3 regions of the Serratia odorifera genome follow, and region 3 is predicted to be linked to each of the others. Evidence: riboswitches for the same ligand, from Rfam matches in the RefSeq annotation. Region 3 holds a riboswitch; each other region holds the start of a gene.
What was found. A riboswitch is a leader RNA that binds a small molecule or an ion and turns the genes downstream of it on or off. The one in region 3 is predicted to bind thiamine pyrophosphate.
Positions count from the first base shown of each region.

Region 1: it holds a riboswitch for thiamine pyrophosphate, as region 3 does, so the genes downstream of both, thiB (thiamine ABC transporter substrate binding subunit) here and thiC (phosphomethylpyrimidine synthase ThiC) in region 3, are expected to answer to the same signal.
Region 2: it holds a riboswitch for thiamine pyrophosphate, as region 3 does, so the genes downstream of both, thiM (hydroxyethylthiazole kinase) here and thiC (phosphomethylpyrimidine synthase ThiC) in region 3, are expected to answer to the same signal.

Region 1 covers NZ_JBGMUT010000004.1:199,245-205,300, forward strand. The annotation lists gene ilvB (acetolactate synthase large subunit) at 1-483, opposite strand, end outside; gene ivbL (ilvB operon leader peptide IvbL) at 596-694, opposite strand; gene thiQ (thiamine ABC transporter ATP-binding protein ThiQ) at 797-1,501, opposite strand; gene thiP (thiamine/thiamine pyrophosphate ABC transporter permease ThiP) at 1,614-3,218, opposite strand; gene thiB (thiamine ABC transporter substrate binding subunit) at 3,194-4,150, opposite strand; TPP riboswitch at 4,233-4,331, opposite strand; gene sgrR (HTH-type transcriptional regulator SgrR) at 4,369-6,030, opposite strand.
Region 2 covers NZ_JBGMUT010000007.1:126,838-132,893, forward strand. The annotation lists gene ACCC84_RS17255 (winged helix-turn-helix transcriptional regulator) at 25-471, opposite strand; gene ACCC84_RS17260 (MFS transporter) at 566-1,786, shown strand; gene ACCC84_RS17265 (GNAT family N-acetyltransferase) at 1,797-2,222, opposite strand; TPP riboswitch at 2,356-2,452, shown strand; gene thiM (hydroxyethylthiazole kinase) at 2,488-3,279, shown strand; gene thiD (bifunctional hydroxymethylpyrimidine kinase/phosphomethylpyrimidine kinase) at 3,279-4,079, shown strand; gene ACCC84_RS17280 (inhibitor of vertebrate lysozyme family protein) at 4,152-4,610, shown strand; gene gutQ (arabinose-5-phosphate isomerase GutQ) at 4,663-5,634, opposite strand; gene srlR (glucitol operon DNA-binding transcriptional repressor SrlR) at 5,627-6,056, opposite strand, start outside.
Region 3 covers NZ_JBGMUT010000020.1:15,377-21,432, reverse strand. The annotation lists gene nudC (NAD(+) diphosphatase) at 34-801, opposite strand; gene ACCC84_RS22940 (Rsd/AlgQ family anti-sigma factor) at 901-1,416, shown strand; TPP riboswitch at 1,524-1,648, shown strand; gene thiC (phosphomethylpyrimidine synthase ThiC) at 1,763-3,718, shown strand; gene thiE (thiamine phosphate synthase) at 3,711-4,349, shown strand; gene ACCC84_RS22925 (HesA/MoeB/ThiF family protein) at 4,354-5,118, shown strand; gene thiS (sulfur carrier protein ThiS) at 5,115-5,315, shown strand; gene ACCC84_RS22915 (thiazole synthase) at 5,317-6,056, shown strand, end outside.

The DNA.
Region 1 (6,056 bases), on a different contig from region 3:
GCCGGATTCGGCAATGCGGAACGCATCGTAAATTACCTGCGGCAGTTCGCGGATGTCGCGTACCAGATGGTTATGCTTGGTGATCGGGATGGAAATACCGTAGGTATCGACCTCCTGAAATGCGTCGGTACCAATCATTGACGACGGCACCTGGCCGGTGATGCACACCAGTGGGATAGAGTCGAGTTTGGCATCGGCAATGGCGGTCACCAGGTTGGTGGCGCCGGGGCCACTGGAGGCGATGCACACCGCCGCTTTACCGTTGGTGCGCGCCATGCCCTGCGCCATAAAGCCCGCGCCCTGCTCATGGCGGGCCAGCACGTGCTGGATGGTGCGGCTCTGGCTCAGCGCGTCGTACAGCGGCAAGGCGGCTCCGCCGGGGATGCCGGCGACGGTAGTGATGCCCTGGCGTTCCAGCAGATGCACGATCAACTGCGCGCCGGTAAAGCGTTGCTTGGGATGAGGCGTGCCCGAAATTGCCATGTTTCTATCCTTTTCTCAGAGCCGGTGTGCTTCGCTGAGCAGGGTGTAGAAACAAGAAACCCCGCCCGGTTTGCGCCGGCGGGGTTTGGGAATCGATGCGTTGATTCGGACCCTACGGCGCACTGCCGACGACCACCACCACACGCACGACGACCACCGCGGCTGGTAGCGCGGTAACTAGTAGGGTCGAAGTCAGCGAGGATGCGATCATGGGGACCTTATCATCAATAATGAAAAACAGAATTTTATAAAACCACAGGCGTAAAATTCGCACAACAGGTTTATTGGCGCAGCATAAAAAACGCGCGTCAGATCACGATTTTGCCGAAATTCCCACCACCTGCGCTTCCGGCGCGCTGCCGTCGAGCAGCGCCTGCGTTGAACCGTCGTAATAAATCCGTCCGTCCACCACCAGCAGCGTTCGTGCGGCGATACGTGCGGCGTCATCCAGATTGTGCGACACCATCAGCAGCGTCAGATTGCGCTGGTGGCACACCGTGTCCAGCAGTTGCAGCATGTCGCTACGCAGTGCCGGATCGAGCGCTGAAAACGGTTCGTCGAGCAGTAAAATCGGCTGCTGGCGTATCAGGCAGCGGGCCAGTGCCGCGCGTTGCCGCTGGCCGCCAGACAGTTGCGCCGGCAAGCGGGACAGATGCTCCGCCAGTCCGACCTGCTCGGCGATCTGCGTCAGACGCTGCTGGCGATCGGCGTTGAGACGCAGGCCGGGATCCAGCCCCAGACCGATGTTCTGCCGTACCGTCAGATGGGCAAACAGGTTGTTTTCCTGAAACAGCATCGACACCGGCCGCTGCGCCGGCGGCGTGTGGGTATGATCGTGGCCGTCAAGCCGCAGCCTGCCGCTGGCGGCCGGCAGAAAACCGGCAACCAGGCTGAGCAGGGTGCTTTTGCCGGCACCGCTCGGGCCAAGCACCGCCACGCGTTCACCCGCCTGAAGATGCAGATCAAAGCGCATCGGCAGGTGTTCGTACAGATAGGTCAGGTTATCAAGCTCTAGCATAGATCCTTCATCTTTCACATTGCCGCACCGTTGGCTGGCGTCAGGTATTCCCGTCTCTTCAGCAAGCGGCTGCCGGGAGCGCACTTGGTTGCCGCCGTTGACGGCGTGACATCTAGCGGGTCGTACGGCCCGGTAAGCGTTCAATCAGGGTAAACAGCAGGAAGCACAGCAGCAGCAGTAACAGCGCGCTAACCGCGCCGTCGTTGCTGCGATAAGCGCCAATCTGCTGGTAAAGGTAGAAGGGCAGAGTACGGAACTGCTCATTGCCGAACAACGCCACCACGCCGAAATCGCCGATCGACAGTACGCAGGCGAAGGCCAGCGCCTGCGCCAGCGGTCGCCGCAGCGCGTGCAGTTCAACCCAGCGCAACCGTTGCCAGCCCTGCATGCCCAGCGACAGGCACAGGGGATTATAACGCTCCGCCAGATCGCGCATCGGCGTTTCCAGCACCTTCAGGGCGTACGGCACCGCCATCAGCGCATTGGTCAGGATCACCAGTGCATACGGTGACTGCGGCAGCCCGACGGTATCGCTCAGCAGCAGGAAGAAACCGGTAGCCAGCACGATACCCGGCATCGCCAGGATCACCATGCCGCTCAGTTCCAGCGTTTCCCCCCAGCGCATACGCTGTTGCAGTTTCAGCTCGCGGCTGCTCCACACCAGCATCATGGTCAGCAACACGCACAGTAGACCGGCGCCGACGGCGATGCGCAGTGAGGTCAGCAGTGCCTGCCACAGCACCGGTTGGCGTAGTACGCTGACCATTGCCTGATTGGCGCCATCGACGATCACCGCCAGCAGCGGCGGCAACAGCAACAGCAGGGCGGCGGCGATCAGCATAAAATCGGTTATGCGTTGCCGGTGGCTGTCCTGCGGATTACGCCAGTGCGCACCCTGGGTATGGCCGACCGGCAGCGCCTGGCCCAGCCGTTGGCTGAGCACCACCAGCCCCAGACAGCAGGCCAGCTGGATCAGCGCCAGCAGCGCCGCGCGACCAAGATCGTAGTCATAGCTCAGCGCCTGGTAGATGGCCAATTCGATGGTGGTCGCCTGCGGGCCGCCGCCTAGTGACAGCACGGTGGCAAAGCTGGCGAAGCACAGCATGAATATCAGCGCGCCGCTCGGCAATATTTGACGACGTAATGCCGGCCATTCGACAAAGCGAAACTGCTGCCAGCCGTTCATGCCCAACTGGGCAGCCAGTTGGCGTTGTTCCACCGGGACGTTTTCCAATGCCTGCAACAATAATCGCGTCGCCAACGGCAAGTTGAAGAACATGTGTGCCAGCAGAATGCCCTGCAGCCCATATGGCGAAAACTGGTAGTCGATCCCCAGCCAGCCGCACAGTGTCGCCAGCCATCCCTGCCGTCCGTAGACGCTGAGCAGCCCGAATACCGCCACCAGCACTGGCAGCACCAGCGTCATGGCGCACAGCCGCAGCAACAGCGCGCGGCCGGGAAAGCGCCGGCGATATAACGCCCGCGCCAGCGCAATGGCCGGCAGCACGGAAATCAGCGCGGACAATAGCGCTTGCCAGAAGGTGAAGCGCACCACGTGCCATAAATAGGCGTCATGCCAGACGCCCGTCCAGTCACTTTGCGGCGCGTGTCGCCATAGCGAACCAAACGCCAGCGCGGCGACCAGCAGGATCAGACCCGCGGCGATCAGTCCCGGCCACAGCCAGGCGGGGATCAGCGGCTGACGGCGGTTTGCCATGTACGGATCCAGTTGCTGCGCTGTTTGGCTACCTCTTGCGCGCTGTATTGTAACGCGGTCTGCGGTACCGGCATCGAATCAAAGCCCGCCGGCAGCGTGGTCTTGATTACCGGATACATCCAGTTGCCGGTAGGAATGGTGTTCTGGAATGCCGGCGTCAGCATAAATTGCATAAACCGCTCGGCCAGTTGCGGGTGCTTGCCGGCTTTCAGTCTGGCGGCCACTTCGATCTGTAAGTAGTGTCCTTCGCTGAAGTTGGCGGCGGCATACATGTCTTGCTTTTCTTCGATCAGATGATAGGCCGGCGAGGTGGTGTAGCTCAGCACCAGATCGCCTTCACCCTTAAGGAACAGGCCGTAGGCTTCACTCCAGCCCTTGGTCACGGTGACGGTTTTCTTTGCCAGCTGTTGCCACGCCTGCGGCGCGCGATCGCCATACACCTTCTGCATCCACAGCAGCAGGCCCAGACCAGGAGTGCTGGTACGCGGATCCTGATAAATGACTTTCCACGGCCGATCGCTGCTGACCAGTTCCTGTAGGCTCTTCGGCGGGTTTTTCAACTTCTGCTTGTTGTAGACGAAAGCAAAGTAGCCGTAATCGTAGGGTACGAAAGTACGGTCTTGCCAACCGCCCGGAACCGTCAGGCTGGCGGTGTCGACGCCGCTTGGCGCGAACAGCCCGGTTTGCTCGGCGGCCTGCAGCAGGTTGTTGTCCAGTCCCAGTACGACGTCGGCCGGGCTGTTTTTGCCCTCCATCCGCAGTCGGTTAAGCAGGGAAACACCATCCTCCAGCGCGACGAACTTCAGTTCGCAGTCGCAGTCGGCCTCGAAGGTTTTTTTGATCGCCGGGCCGGGGCCCCAATCGGCGGCAAAGGAGTCGTAGGTGTAAACCGTCAGCGTTTCTTTGGCCAGCGCCGGTGCGGCCAGCAGCATTAACAGACAGGGCAGGTATTTTTTGATCACGTTGCACTCCTGGAATAAGGGGGCAAGGTCTCTGAGAAAGCAAGCGGGTTATCCGTTGGCGATGCTCAAATCCCTCCGCCGGTATTAGCCGGTTCAGGTTCGACGGGTTTGCTCTCAGCGGAAACTGTCTTCCGCACCCCGTTGAGACGGCGCTATTGTAAAGAGTCTGCGTCTTCGGCGAAAGACGATTATGCCTCCGGCGGTGCGAACCAGGCGGATTTGAAATCGAACCAGCCGAGGGTATTCATGCGCACCCCGCGCATGCTGCGCTGGCCATGCAATTGCAGCCAGTGGTGAAACAGCGGGTGCAGGTGATGACGGCTGACCAGGCGTTGGCAAAACTCTGCCAGCGGCAGGGTATTGTCGCGCCATTGCGTCGCGTCCTGATTCAGGTCTTCGCTCATGCAGTGCTGCATCAGCGGTAATTCATACAGCGTAGCAAACAGCGAAAACTCCAGCGGCAAGTAGAAATTGGCGCTGCCGAGCCAGATATCGCTGTGCGCTGCGCCCTGATGCCAGCGATCGTAATCGACGATTTGTACCTTCAGCCTGATGCCGTGCTGTGCCAGCAGCGGCTCAATGGCTTCGCTGATGGCATAAAATTCGGAGTGCTCGCTGTAGTAGGTGAGCGTCAGTTCGGTCAGACCTGGCGGCTTGCTTTGTTGTGCCAATTGGCGGTTGTGGTGCCAGCGCGGCAAAATGCCGTAGGCGGGGGACCAGTAGCGCTGATATACCGGCCCGGCATTACTTAGCAACGCAATCGGGTTGATCAGCTCACACAGCCAGCTGCGGATTGTCGGGTCGGCGGCCAACGCCGAACGCTGGTCGAACAGCAAAAAATAACAGCCTTCTTCCAGCCGGCTCTCCAGTTCGTTTTTGCCGGTGTCATCGGCTTGCAGCTGTACGCCGGAGTGTACCAACTCTTCGGTGACCTCCGGCAGCACCCAGATATTGACCTCGTCAATCAGTGCGCGAAAACCGAAATAATCGTCAAAGGCATGAATTTTCAATTGATTCTGATGATTGCGCACCACGCTGTAGGGGCCGGTGCCAATCGGATGGCGGGCGAAGTCTGGCAAGCTACGCCATTCGCGCGGCACAATCATCGCATGGACGCTGCCCAGCAGCCATGGCAGCCAGTAGTCCGGGCTGTGCAGATGAAGGTCGATAACATACGGCGTTGGCGAGGTGACGCGATCGAGGTGGGAAAACAGCGGCAGCGGCATCAGGCGCGTCAGCGACTGGATCACGTCCTCCATATCCAGTTCGCGGCCATGGTGAAAGTGAATCGCCGGTCGTAGATAAAAACGCCAGTGCAACGGAGTTAACGCCTGCCAATGGTGGGCAAGATCGGATTCCAGTTCCCCGTTTTCCTCATTTATGCGCGTCAACCCGCTGAAAATTTGCCGTGCCAGATGGGTTTCCGAGCGGCGTAGCGCCGATCCGGGCAACAGGTTGGACAATTGGCGGTAATACAGCACGCGCAGTATGTGCTTGCCCTGGCGGAAGCTGCGCCCCAGTTGGGAAAGCAGCATCTGGCGTACCACGTTTTTGTCGCCGACCAGCTGCACCAACTGGTCGATGCGATCCTGCTCCAGTAACTCCTCCGCCCGTTGCTGCTGTAGCGCCAGGCCGGTGTAGTGGAAGGTCAGCTGCGAACGTTTGCCGCGCCCAGCCTCCGCATGCCAGGTCAGCCAACCGGCCTGCTGCATCGCGCCCAGCAATGAGCGCACGTGGCGACGAGAGCAGCTGAGCACCTCCGCCAGTTCCTGCAAGGTGGTTTCGGTGGTTTCGCCATGGCAGCGTTGCCAGAGGCGGATGAATTGTTGCTGCAGGCGTGAGGTGGACATAAAAGAGGAACACTCCGCGGTTAACT
Region 2 (6,056 bases), on a different contig from region 3:
GTGCGAGTCGCCGATGCGGCATGGCTAAATGTCTTCCAGTTTCACTACTCGGGTATTTAGCGGGGTCAGCGTTTGGCCTTGCGAGCCCGACGGCGTCATGCGGGGGATCCTTTGACCGCTGTCGCTTTCCACCAGCAGTGAATGTGGCTCGTTGGCAGCAAACAGATAATCCTCACCCCATTGGCGCAGCGCAACGACGATCGGAAACAGCGCACGGCCTTTTTCCGTCAGCAGATATTGCTGATAGGCACCGTCCGCCGCCGGCACAATTTCCAAAATACCGTGCGCCACCAGGGTGCGCAGACGCAGCGAAAGAATATTTTTCGCCATGCCAAGGTTTTTTTGAAATTCATTGAAGCGACTAACGCCGTCGAAGGCATCGCGAATGATCAATAACGACCACCAATCGCCGATGACATCCAGCGCGCGTGCCACTGGGCAAGGTGCGTGTTCCAGGCTTTTACGTTTCATGATCCGCTCCTTTTCGCAGAAGAGGTTGCATTATAAAACCTCATTGCGTAACCTGCATTAGGTTTAATTATGAAACCTAACTGCCGAGGCCACCATGAGCACCGATTTGCTTGATGACATCTGTCCTGCCGCCAAAACGCACCGGTTACCCACCTCGTTGGTTCTGTTATTGGCGGCCGCCAGCGCATTCAGCGTGGCGAACGTTTACTATGCACAACCGTTGCTGGATGCCATTGCCTCGGATTTCGCCATCGGTCTGGCAACGGTGGGGATGGTGATCACCGTGACGCAATTGGGGTGTGCGCTGGCATTGGTCTTACTGGTACCGCTGGGGGATCTGCTTAATCGCCGGCGTTTGCTGGCGGTACAACAGCTGCTATTGATCGCGGCGCTGCTGGCGGTGGGCTGGTCGAACAGCAGCGTGCTGTTGCTGACCAGCATGCTGCTGGTGGGGCTATTGGGCACTGCCATGACGCAGGGGCTGATCGCCTTCGCGGCTAGCCTGGCTGGGCCGCACGAGCGCGGGCGTGTGGTGGGTGCCGCGCAGGGCGGGGTGGTAATGGGGCTGTTACTGGCCCGCACCCTGTCCGGTACGCTGGCGGACATGGGCGGTTGGCGTACGGTTTATTTTTTCTCTGCCGGCGTGACGTTAATGCTGTTACCGATTTTGGCGCGTTGGCTACCTCAGCCGCGTAGCCCGGCTGCAACGCTCAGCTACTCTGCCTTGCTGCGCTCGATGCTGACGCTGCTGGTGCGCGATCGCACCTTGCAAATCCGTGGCATGCTGGCGTTGTTGATGTTCGCCGCGTTCAGCATTTTCTGGAGCGCCGTGGTGCTGCCGCTCAGTCAACCGCCGCATAATTTTAGCCATTCGGTGATTGGCGCGTTCGGACTGGTGGGGGCCGTTGGGGCGCTGGCGGCGGTGCGAGCCGGCCATTGGGCCGATCGTGGCCGAGGGCAACAGGCGACCGGGCTGTGTCTGGCTCTGCTGGTGCTTGCCTGGCTGCCGCTTGGCCTGCTGCATAACGGCATGCCGTGGTTGATTGTCGGTATTGTGGTGCTTGATCTGGCCGGGCAGGCAATTCACGTGCTCAACCAGAGCATGATTTTTCGTAGCGATGGGCAGTCGCACAGCCGGCTGGTGGGCTGTTATATGCTGTTTTATGCCGTAGGCAGTGGCGTCGGGGCGTTTGCCAGTACCCATGTCTTTGCGCTGGCCGGTTGGGTTGGCGTCTGTGGATTGGGCGCCGGCGTTAGCCTGTTCGCCCTGTTATTCTGGTGGTTGACGCTAGGATTGATGCCAAATAAAGCCTGAACGGCGGTCATTATCTGTTGGGCGAGTGCAGCAGATAATATTCTTCGTGGCCGTTACAACCAGTCGCAACGACGTGCCAGCCGTGCTTGTCATAGAAACGCAGCGCGGCCTGGTTGTTCACCAGGCATTTTAGCGAACCGGTGCCGCTGAACGTCTGTTCTGCCTGATGCAACAATGCGCTGCCGACGCCTTGCGGCGGCAGGTGTGGATCGACGTACAGGTTATGAATAAAATTCTCTGCGCGATGTATCGAGACAAATCCCAGCAGTTTGCCATCCTGCTCCGCGACCCAGATATCCTCTCCGAGCGTGGCGCGATCAAAATCCTCCAGACGGTAGCCTTGCGTATCACGCCAGGTAAAGGCGGCCTTGCGTGCGGCCAGGTAAAGCGTGCGTAGAAAAGGGCGATCGGTTTCCCGATAGGGTCTGATGTGCATAGCGGCTCCTGGTAACCTTCAACATTGTTAGGCTAGCCATTTTCTGATGGGGAAGTCCACCGCTATTCGTCGCCTGGGCGGCTTGCTTCAGCAGGCCAGTTCCCCTAAGCTGGCTTGCAGTAAAAGACACAATTTAAATGACTCGGGGTGCCCTTCTACGTGAAGGCTGAGAAATACCCGTATTACCTGATCTGGATAATGCCAGCGTAGGGAAGTCTCGATACCCAGCCGGTATCCGCCTTCTTGAACGCCGGTTGGGAGGATTATGATCGCTCGACCTGATGTATTCCCCGGTGCCCGCGCCGCGGCCAGCTTTAACCTGTTCAAACAGCACTCCCCATTGATTCACTGCCTGACCAACGAGGTGGTGCAAGCGCTGACGGCCAACGTATTGCTGGCGTTGGGCGCTTCGCCGGCGATGGTGGTCGAACCGGAGGAAGCCGCGCAGTTCAGCCGCATTGCCAACGGATTATTAGTCAATATCGGTACCCTGACCGCCGCGCGCGGGCAGTCGATGCTGGCGGCGATCGACGCGGCTAATCAGGCCGGTACGCCATGGGTACTGGATCCGGTGGCGGTCGGCGGGTTGCATTATCGCAGCGAATTTGCCCAGCGTCTGTTGGCGCTACGGCCGGCGGCGATCCGTGGCAACGCCTCGGAAATCCTGGCACTTGGCGGCGTGCAGGGCGGCGGGCGCGGCGTCGATAGCACCGCCGATTCGTTAACCGCGCTGACGGCGGCGCGTCAACTGGCGCAAACCAGCGGCGCGATAGTTGCGGTGACCGGTGCGGTGGATTATGTCACCAACGGCGTAGCCGACTGGGCAATCCCCGGTGGCGATATCCTGATGACGCGGGTGGTCGGCACCGGTTGCTCCCTGTCGGCGGTGGCGGCGGCGTTTTGCGCCCTGCCGGGCGAGCGGCTGGATCACGTTGCTACCGCCTGTCGGGTAATGTCGCTGTGCGGCGAACGCGCCAGCACACAGGCTCAGGGGCCCGGCAGTTTTACGCCGGCATTTCTTGATGCACTGTATCAACTGAACGCGGAGGCGCTGTGATGAAACGCATTAACGCCCTCACCATCGCCGGTACCGATCCCAGCGGCGGAGCCGGCATACAGGCCGATCTGAAGACCTTTTCGGCGCTGGGCGCCTATGGCACCAGCGTGATCACCGCACTGGTGGCGCAGAATACCCGTGGCGTGCAGTCGGTTTACAACATCGAGCCGCAGTTTGTCGCCGCGCAGCTGGATTCGGTGCTGAGCGATGTGCGTATCGACAGCGCCAAAATCGGCATGCTGGCCAACGCCGATATCGTGCAGGCGGTGGCGGAGCGCCTGCGACATTCTCCGTTGCCGTTTGTGGTGCTGGATACGGTGATGCTGGCGAAAAGCGGCGATCCGCTGCTGGCACCGGAAGCGGTCGACTCCCTGCGCCGTGAACTGTTGCCTCAGGTGTCATTGATTACCCCCAATCTGCCGGAAGCGGCGGCGCTGCTGGCCTCGTCACCGGCGCAGGATGAGCGGCAGATGCGTGAGCAAGGTCGCGCGCTGCTGGCGATGGGTTGCCAGGCGGTGTTGATGAAAGGGGGTCATTTGAGCGAACAGGAAAGCCCGGATTGGTTGTTCACCGCAGAGGGCGAACTGCGCTTTACCGCGACGCGGGTGGCGACCCGCCACACGCACGGTACCGGCTGCACGCTGTCGGCGGCGCTGGCGGCGTTGCGTCCACGTCATGCAAACTGGGCGGATACGGTCAGCGCTGCCAAAGATTATCTGCAACGGGCGCTGCAACAGGCGGACAGTCTGGAAGTCGGGCAGGGGATTGGCCCGGTGCATCATTTTCACGCGTGGTGGTAACTCAACTTTTCCCGTCGATTGTGGTCTGAGGTGATGCAGACTACGCTTTGAATTTAATGAGGGAGAATGACCATGACAGGAAAATATCAGCTTCGCTGCGCGCTGTTTGCGGCGTTGATCGGCGTCAGCGCCGGCAGCGTTGCTCAGCAGATTGTTACCACGTCGGATCTGATCCAGCAGCCGGGTTACCAGGCCAGCTGGCAGAAAATGGTAAAGGGGCAGAACGGGCTGCCGGACTGGGCGCGCAAGGGGGTGGGCACCTCAACGCCAGCAGAAACCCTCCGTTGGCAGGGCCAGACCTATGAGCTCGGCACCCTGTGCAAACCCCATGACTGCGCCAACAATTTTTTGATTGTGGCCTTCAAGGCGGATAAATCGCAGGCATGGGGCGTACGGGTGTCAGTGGCTGATACGCCAGACGCGGTGGATCATCCAAAGCAATACGCCAAATATCAATGGCTGGGCAAGCCGGACAGCGATATGCAGGCACTGCTGCGTAAACAGTTCGAAAGCAACCCTGACTGGAAGTAATGCGCAGATTCGCATCGGGGGGCGTGGCGTGCGCGCCCCCCGCACCGTAGCCTTAGCCAATGCCGGCCTGATGCAGATCGTGCAGGTTGATCGCACCGACCAATATGCCATTAATATCCACCACCGGCGCGGCGCTGATATGCTGTTCGTGCAGCGCTTCCAACGCTTCACCTGCTCGCCACTGTTCCGGCAAACGGTAGCCGGGGCGGGTGATCGCCGGGCTTAATGCATCGTTCAGGCTATTGCCTTTCACCAACCAGCGGCGTAGGTCGCCGTCGGTAAATACCCCCACCACTTTTTGCTGTGTATCGCACACTGCGACCAGTCCTAACCCGGTGCGACTCAGTTCCAGCATGGCCTCCATCACGTTGGCGCTCTCTTTCACCCTTGGCAGACGATCGCCGGTACGCATCAGATGATGAACTCGATTCAGTAAGCGCGCGCCGAGGCTGCCGCCCGGGTGCGAGCGGGCAAAATCTTCGGCATTGAAACCACGCTGGCGCATCAGCGCCATCGCCAGCGCATCGCCGATCATCAGAGTATTGACCGCGCTGGAGGTCGGTGCCAGCCCCATCGGGCAGGCTTCACGTTCAACGCTGATATCCAGTAGGCAGGCGGCGGCCGTCGCCAATGGCGATTCTTTGCCACCGCTGATGGCGATCAGCGGAATGTGATTTTCCGCCAGCAGCGGCAGGATCAGATCCAACTCTTTGGCGCGGCCGGAATAGGAAATGAAGATCACCACATCGTCTTTGCCGATCATGCCAAGATCGCCGTGCAGCGCTTCTGCCGGATGCACGAAAAATGCCGGCGTGCCGGTGCTGGCCAGCGTCGCGGCAATTTTTTTACCGATGTGGCCGGATTTGCCAATGCCGGAGACCACCGCCTTGCCTCGGCAATTGAGCAGCAGCTCGCAGGCGCAGACCATATTGTCGTCCAGCCGCTCCAGCAGGCGTGTGGCTTCAGCCAGCTCGATTTCCAGCGTTTCACGGGCAAAGTTAAGCAGAGCGGTGGCGTTACTCATCGGTGTCTCCTACCAGAATGATATTGATGCCTTTGTCTTTCAGCGCGGTGACATACTGTGGATTGATGTCTTTGTCGGTGATCAGCGTATCGACGGCGGCCAGTTCGCACACCACGTTGGGGCTTTTACGGCCGAACTTGCTGGAGTCAACCAGCAAAACGATGCGCCCGGCGGCTTCGCACATGGCCTTGCTGACGTTGTGCACCTCATTAAAGGTAGTAACGCCGGCGTTGAGATCGACGCCGTCCGCGCCGATAAACAGGGTGTCGAAGCTGAACTGCTGAAAGGCTGACTCTGCCAGGCTACCGTGAAACGAGGCGGATTTTTTGCGGTAGGTGCCGCCGGGCATCAGAATGGTTTGATCGTTATCCAATTCAACCAGCGCGTTGACGATATGCAGGCTGTTGGTCATCACCGTGATG
Region 3 (6,056 bases):
GTGACGTGCCACTGGCATCATCGCGCGAGCGCATCATTGCGCGCGGCACAGGGCCACGGTGTCCTCGATTAAACGCCGCGCTACGGTGCCTGGCGGCGGCAACAGCGGCAGCCGATCGTAGCGATACCAACCGGCGTGCAACAGCTCCTTGGGATCGTGGCGCAGCTCGCCGCTGTCATAATCCGCCATAAACGCCATCATCAGGGAATGCGGAAATGGCCACGGCTGTGAGGTGACGTAACGCAGATTCTTGATGTGAATGTTGCTTTCCTCCATCACTTCACGCGCTGCCGCCTGCTCGAGGGTTTCGCCCACTTCAACAAATCCGGCCAACACGGTATGAATACCGCCACGGTGACGAACGTGTTGCGCCAGCAGGATTTCGTCATCACGACGGATGGCGACAATCACGCAGGGTGCGATTTGCGGATAATAGCGTTCGCGGCAGTTATCGCACAGGCAGGCGCTTTCGGTACGGCTCAGGTGCATTTGGTGGCCACAGTAACCGCAGAACTGATGCGAGCGGTAAAAATCGGCCAGTTGAACGCCACGCCCGGCTAGCTGGAACAACCCGCGATCGAGATCGAGCAGTTGCCGCACCGACCCCATCTCCTGCGGCATCGGCTGGCGCACCAGCCACACCGGCGCCCCCTCCCACTCGCCAATCTGTCGCCCCGAACGGCCGCGCAACCCGAGCGCGTCGGCAGTCCCAAACGGCAATTCACCGTTTGGTAACCAAAGTTTGCTTTCATGGCTGACTATCCACCAGCCATATTCGTTACCCGTTAATGCAAGTTCCATATCGTTGTTGCACAACCTCAGCTTCACTGGCACTCTAGAAATCGGTCTTGTTACATTTTCATAACTTACCGTTACTTTTTCTTACTTACGGAGTCAAAAATGCTCAACCACTTGGAAAGCCTGACTCAGCGCGTTGGTGGTAGTAATGAATTAGTTGATCAATGGCTTGAGGCGCGCAAGCAGTTACTCGTCGCCTACTGCACCCTCGTAGGGATCAAACCGAACAAAGAAAAGCATACGCCGCTGAATGAAAAAGCGTTGGAGAACTTTTGCCATAATCTGGTGGACTATCTCTCCGCAGGGCATTTTCATATCTATGACAGAATTATCAAACAAGTGGAAGGCGCAGGTAGCCCAAAAATGGCGCTGGCCACCCAGATCTATCCCAAATTATGGATCAACACCGAGCAGGTGATGGCGTTTCACGATCGCTATTCCGATATCGAGATCGACCAGGATCTGTGCCTGGAGTTTCATCAGGCGCTGTCAGACATCGGTGAAGTGCTGGCCGCTCGCTTTGCGCTGGAGGATCGTCTGATCCTGCTGGCGGCGGAGACCTGGCAGCAGGACAACCCCGACCCGGCCAGTAACAAAACGCTGTCCCATCCAGCCTGATTTTTCTTGCTGCCCTGGCGCGGCAGCACAATAACCGCTGGCCTCACGCACTCCATCCTGAAATATGCGCGTGAGGCTTGTAGTTTTTAAACGCCCTTCTATACTGGGGGCTCTTGTCGGAGTGCCTAGCGTCGCGCTTTTTTTAAAAGTCGGCCAGGCTGAGACCGTTAATTCGGGATCCGCGGAACCTGATCGGGTTAATACCCGCGAAGGGAACAAGAGTAATCAATCACCGCCGGCAGGCAGCCAATATTCAGCAATCGCCTGCCGATCGGCTAACATCGTTACTCCCTCCGAGCTCCAGACAAGCAATTTTCCCAACTCACCCGACTTGTAGGAATTTGCTATGTCTAATGTGAACAAAAACCGTCCTCGTAAAGAACAACGTGAAGAAGCGCAGCAGTTTATCGACAATCTGCAAGGCGTCGCCTTCCCCAATTCTCGCCGCATTTACCTCGAAGGCTCGCGACCGGATCTGCAGGTGCCAATGCGCGAAATCCAGCTCAGCCCGACGCTGATCGGCGGCAGCAAACAACAGCCGCAGTATGAACAGAATGAAGCCATCCCGGTGTATGACACCGCCGGCCCCTACGGCGATCCGCAAGCGCAGTTGGACGTACATCGTGGACTGAACAAACTGCGTGCCGGCTGGATTGACGAACGCCATGATACTGAAACGCTGAACGGCGTCAGCTCCGGTTTCACCCAGCAACGTCTGGCAGATGAAGGATTGGATCACCTGCGCTTTGAACATCTGCCGCAACCACGCAAGGCCCTGCCGGGCAAATGCGTCACCCAATTGCACTATGCGCGTGCCGGTATCGTCACGCCGGAAATGGAGTTTATCGCCATCCGCGAAAACATGGGGCGCGAGCGCATCCGCGGTGAAGTTTTGCGCCAGCAGCACCCAGGTCAAAGCTGGGGCGCCAACCTGCCGGAAAACATTACGCCGGAGTTCGTACGGCAAGAAGTGGCCGCCGGCCGTGCCATCATTCCGGCCAACATCAACCACCCGGAATCCGAGCCAATGATCATTGGCCGCAATTTCCTGGTCAAGGTGAATGCCAATATCGGCAACTCGGCGGTTACCTCCTCCATTGAAGAAGAAGTGGAAAAGCTGGTGTGGTCAACCCGCTGGGGCGCCGATACCGTGATGGATCTTTCCACCGGCCGCTACATCCACGAAACCCGCGAGTGGATCCTGCGCAACAGCCCGGTGCCGATCGGCACGGTACCGATTTACCAGGCGCTGGAAAAAGTGAACGGCGTCGCAGAAAACCTGACCTGGGAAATGTTCCGCGACACCCTGCTGGAGCAGGCCGAACAAGGGGTGGATTACTTCACCATTCACGCCGGCGTTTTACTGCGCTACGTGCCGATGACCGCCAAACGCCTGACCGGCATTGTGTCGCGCGGCGGCTCGATCATGGCCAAGTGGTGTCTGTCCCACCATCAGGAAAACTTCCTGTACCAGCACTTCCGTGAAATCTGCGAAATCTGCGCCGCCTACGACGTTTCCCTGTCACTGGGTGATGGCTTGCGCCCAGGGTCGATTCAGGATGCCAATGACGAAGCGCAGTTTGCTGAACTGCACACCCTGGGTGAGTTGACCAAAATTGCCTGGGAATACGATGTGCAAGTCATGATCGAAGGCCCGGGACACGTGCCGATGCAGATGATCCGCCGCAATATGACCGAAGAGCTCGAGCACTGCCACGAAGCGCCGTTTTATACCCTGGGGCCGTTGACCACCGATATCGCGCCGGGTTATGACCACTTCACCTCCGGTATCGGCGCGGCGATGATTGGCTGGTTCGGTTGCGCCATGCTGTGTTACGTCACGCCGAAAGAGCACCTGGGTCTGCCCAACAAGGAAGACGTTAAACAGGGCCTGATCACCTACAAGATTGCCGCACACGCCGCCGATCTGGCCAAAGGCCATCCGGGCGCGCAAATCCGCGATAACGCCATGTCGAAGGCGCGCTTTGAATTCCGTTGGGAAGATCAGTTCAACCTGGCGTTGGATCCGGCCACTGCCCGTGCCTACCACGACGAAACCCTGCCGCAGGAATCCGGCAAAATCGCCCATTTCTGCTCGATGTGCGGGCCGAAATTCTGCTCGATGAAAATTTCGCAGGAAGTACGCGACTACGCCGCCGCGCAAGATAAAGCCGCCGAACAGCAAGCTGGCAAACCGATTGAAGTGCTCTCCGGCATGGAGAAAATGTCCGCCGAATTTCGCTCGCGCGGCAGTGAGTTGTACCACAGCGCAAGCGCCTTGCAGGAGGACAACAATGGCTGATATCACCATGCCTTTTCCGGCGACGCCGCATCGCCTCGGGTTATACCCGGTGGTCGACAGCGTCGTCTGGATCGAACGACTGCTGGCGGCAGGCGTCACCACCATTCAGCTGAGAATCAAAGACTTACCTGAAGAGCAAGTTGAGGCTGATATCGCCACCGCCATCGCTCTGGGCAAGCGTTATCAGGCACGGGTGTTCATTAACGACTACTGGCGTCTGGCAATCAAACACCGGGCTTATGGCGTGCACCTGGGACAGGAAGATCTGGACGACAGCGATTTGGCGGCGATTCATCAGGCCGGACTACGCCTGGGAGTTTCAACCCACGATGATGCCGAACTGGCGCGCGCCAAGGCGGTCAAGCCGTCCTATATCGCGCTCGGGCACATTTTCCCGACCCAGACCAAAGATATGCCCTCCGCACCGCAGGGGCTGACCGAGCTAAAGCGCCACGTCGCCGGGCTGGCTGACTACCCGACGGTGGCTATCGGCGGGATTGGCATCGATCGCGTGCCGGCGGTATTGGCATGCGGCGTAGGCAGCATCGCCGTGGTCAGCGCCATCACCCAGGCTGCGGACTGGCGTGCCGCCACCGCCGAACTGCTACGGTTGATCGAAGGCAAGGAGTAACACCATGCTTAATTCTCCGTCTCTTAACGATCGGGAGTTCTTACGCTACAGCCGACAGCTGTTGCTGGAAGACATCGGCCCACAAGGCCAGGAAAGCATCAAGCGCGCCAGCGTGCTGATCGTCGGCCTGGGCGGGCTCGGCTCGCCCGCCGCATTGTATCTGGCTGCCGCCGGCGTCGGCACGCTGTTGCTGGCCGACGACGACAAGCTGCACCTGACCAACCTGCAGCGGCAGATCCTCTATCGCAGCGCCGATGTGCCGCAAGGCAAAGCGCGTTTGGCGCAGCGCCACCTGCAAGCGTTGAACCCGCTGGTTGAGTCGATCGCGCTGGAACAGCGTCTACACGGCGAAGAACTGGCCGCTGCCGTGCGCCGCGCCGATCTGGTGCTGGATTGCAGCGACAATATGACAACGCGTCACGCGGTGAATCAGGCCTGCGTCACCGCCGGCAAGCCGTTAATCAGCGGCAGTGCGGTTGGATTCAGTGGCCAGTTACTGGTTATCGAACCGCCCTATAGCCAGGGATGTTATGCCTGCCTATACCCCGAACATGCCGAGCCACAGCGTAACTGCCGTACCGCCGGCGTGCTTGGCCCGGTGGTAGGGGTAATCGGTACCTTGCAGGCGCTGGAAGCGATCAAGCTGCTGGCAGGCATGCCTTCCGCGCTCAGCGGCAAACTGCGGCTGTTCGACGGCAAGCAGCACAGCTGGAGCACCTTGCAACTCAGCAAGGCGCGTAGCTGCCCGATATGCGGAGGGCAGCAATGAAGATTCTGCTCAACGACAGTCCGCTGGAACTGGCGCAGCCCCTCAGCGTCAGCGCGTTGCTGGAACAGCTCGACCGCCACCAGCCGGGTACCGCACTGGCGATTAATCAAACCATTATCCCGCGTGCCGAATGGGACAGCCATTGGGTGCAAGACGGTGATGACATCCTGCTTTTTCAAGCGATTGCCGGAGGCTGATATGCTGCAAATCGCCGATACCCACTTTACCTCGCGTTTATTTACCGGCACCGGCAAATTCGCCACCCCGGCCTTGATGCTCGACGCGCTGCAGGCTTCCGGCTCGCAGTTGGTGACCATGGCTATGAAGCGCGTTGATCTGCACGGCGGTAACGATGCCATTCTGGCGCCGCTGCAACGGCTTGGCGTACGTCTGTTGCCCAACACTTCCGGCGCCAAAACCGCGGCGGAAGCGGTATTTGCCGCTCGCCTGGCGCGTGAGGCGCTGGGAACCCACTGGGTAAAACTCGAAATTCATCCGGATGTGAAATACCTGCTGCCAGATCCGATAGAAACGCTGAAGGCGGCGGAAACCCTGGTCAAAGAGGGGTTTGTCGTCCTGCCTTACTGCGGTGCCGATCCGGTGTTGTGCAAGCGGTTGGAAGAAGCCGGCTGCGCTGCGGTGATGCCGCTGGGGGCGCCGATTGGTTCCAACCGTGGACTGCGTACCCGCGATTTTCTGGAGATCATCATTGAACAAGCCAATGTGCCGGTGGTGGTGGACGCCGGCATTGGTGCGCCAAGCCATGCGCTGGAAGCCATTGAGCTGGGGGCGGATGCGGTATTGGTCAATACCGCCATCGCCGTGGCGCGCGATCCGCTGCAAATGGCGCACGCATTCCGTTTGGCGCTTGAAGCTGGCGAACTGGCGCGCCAGGCCGGTTTGGGCAGCCGCCAGCGCAGTGCAGTAGCCTCAAGCCC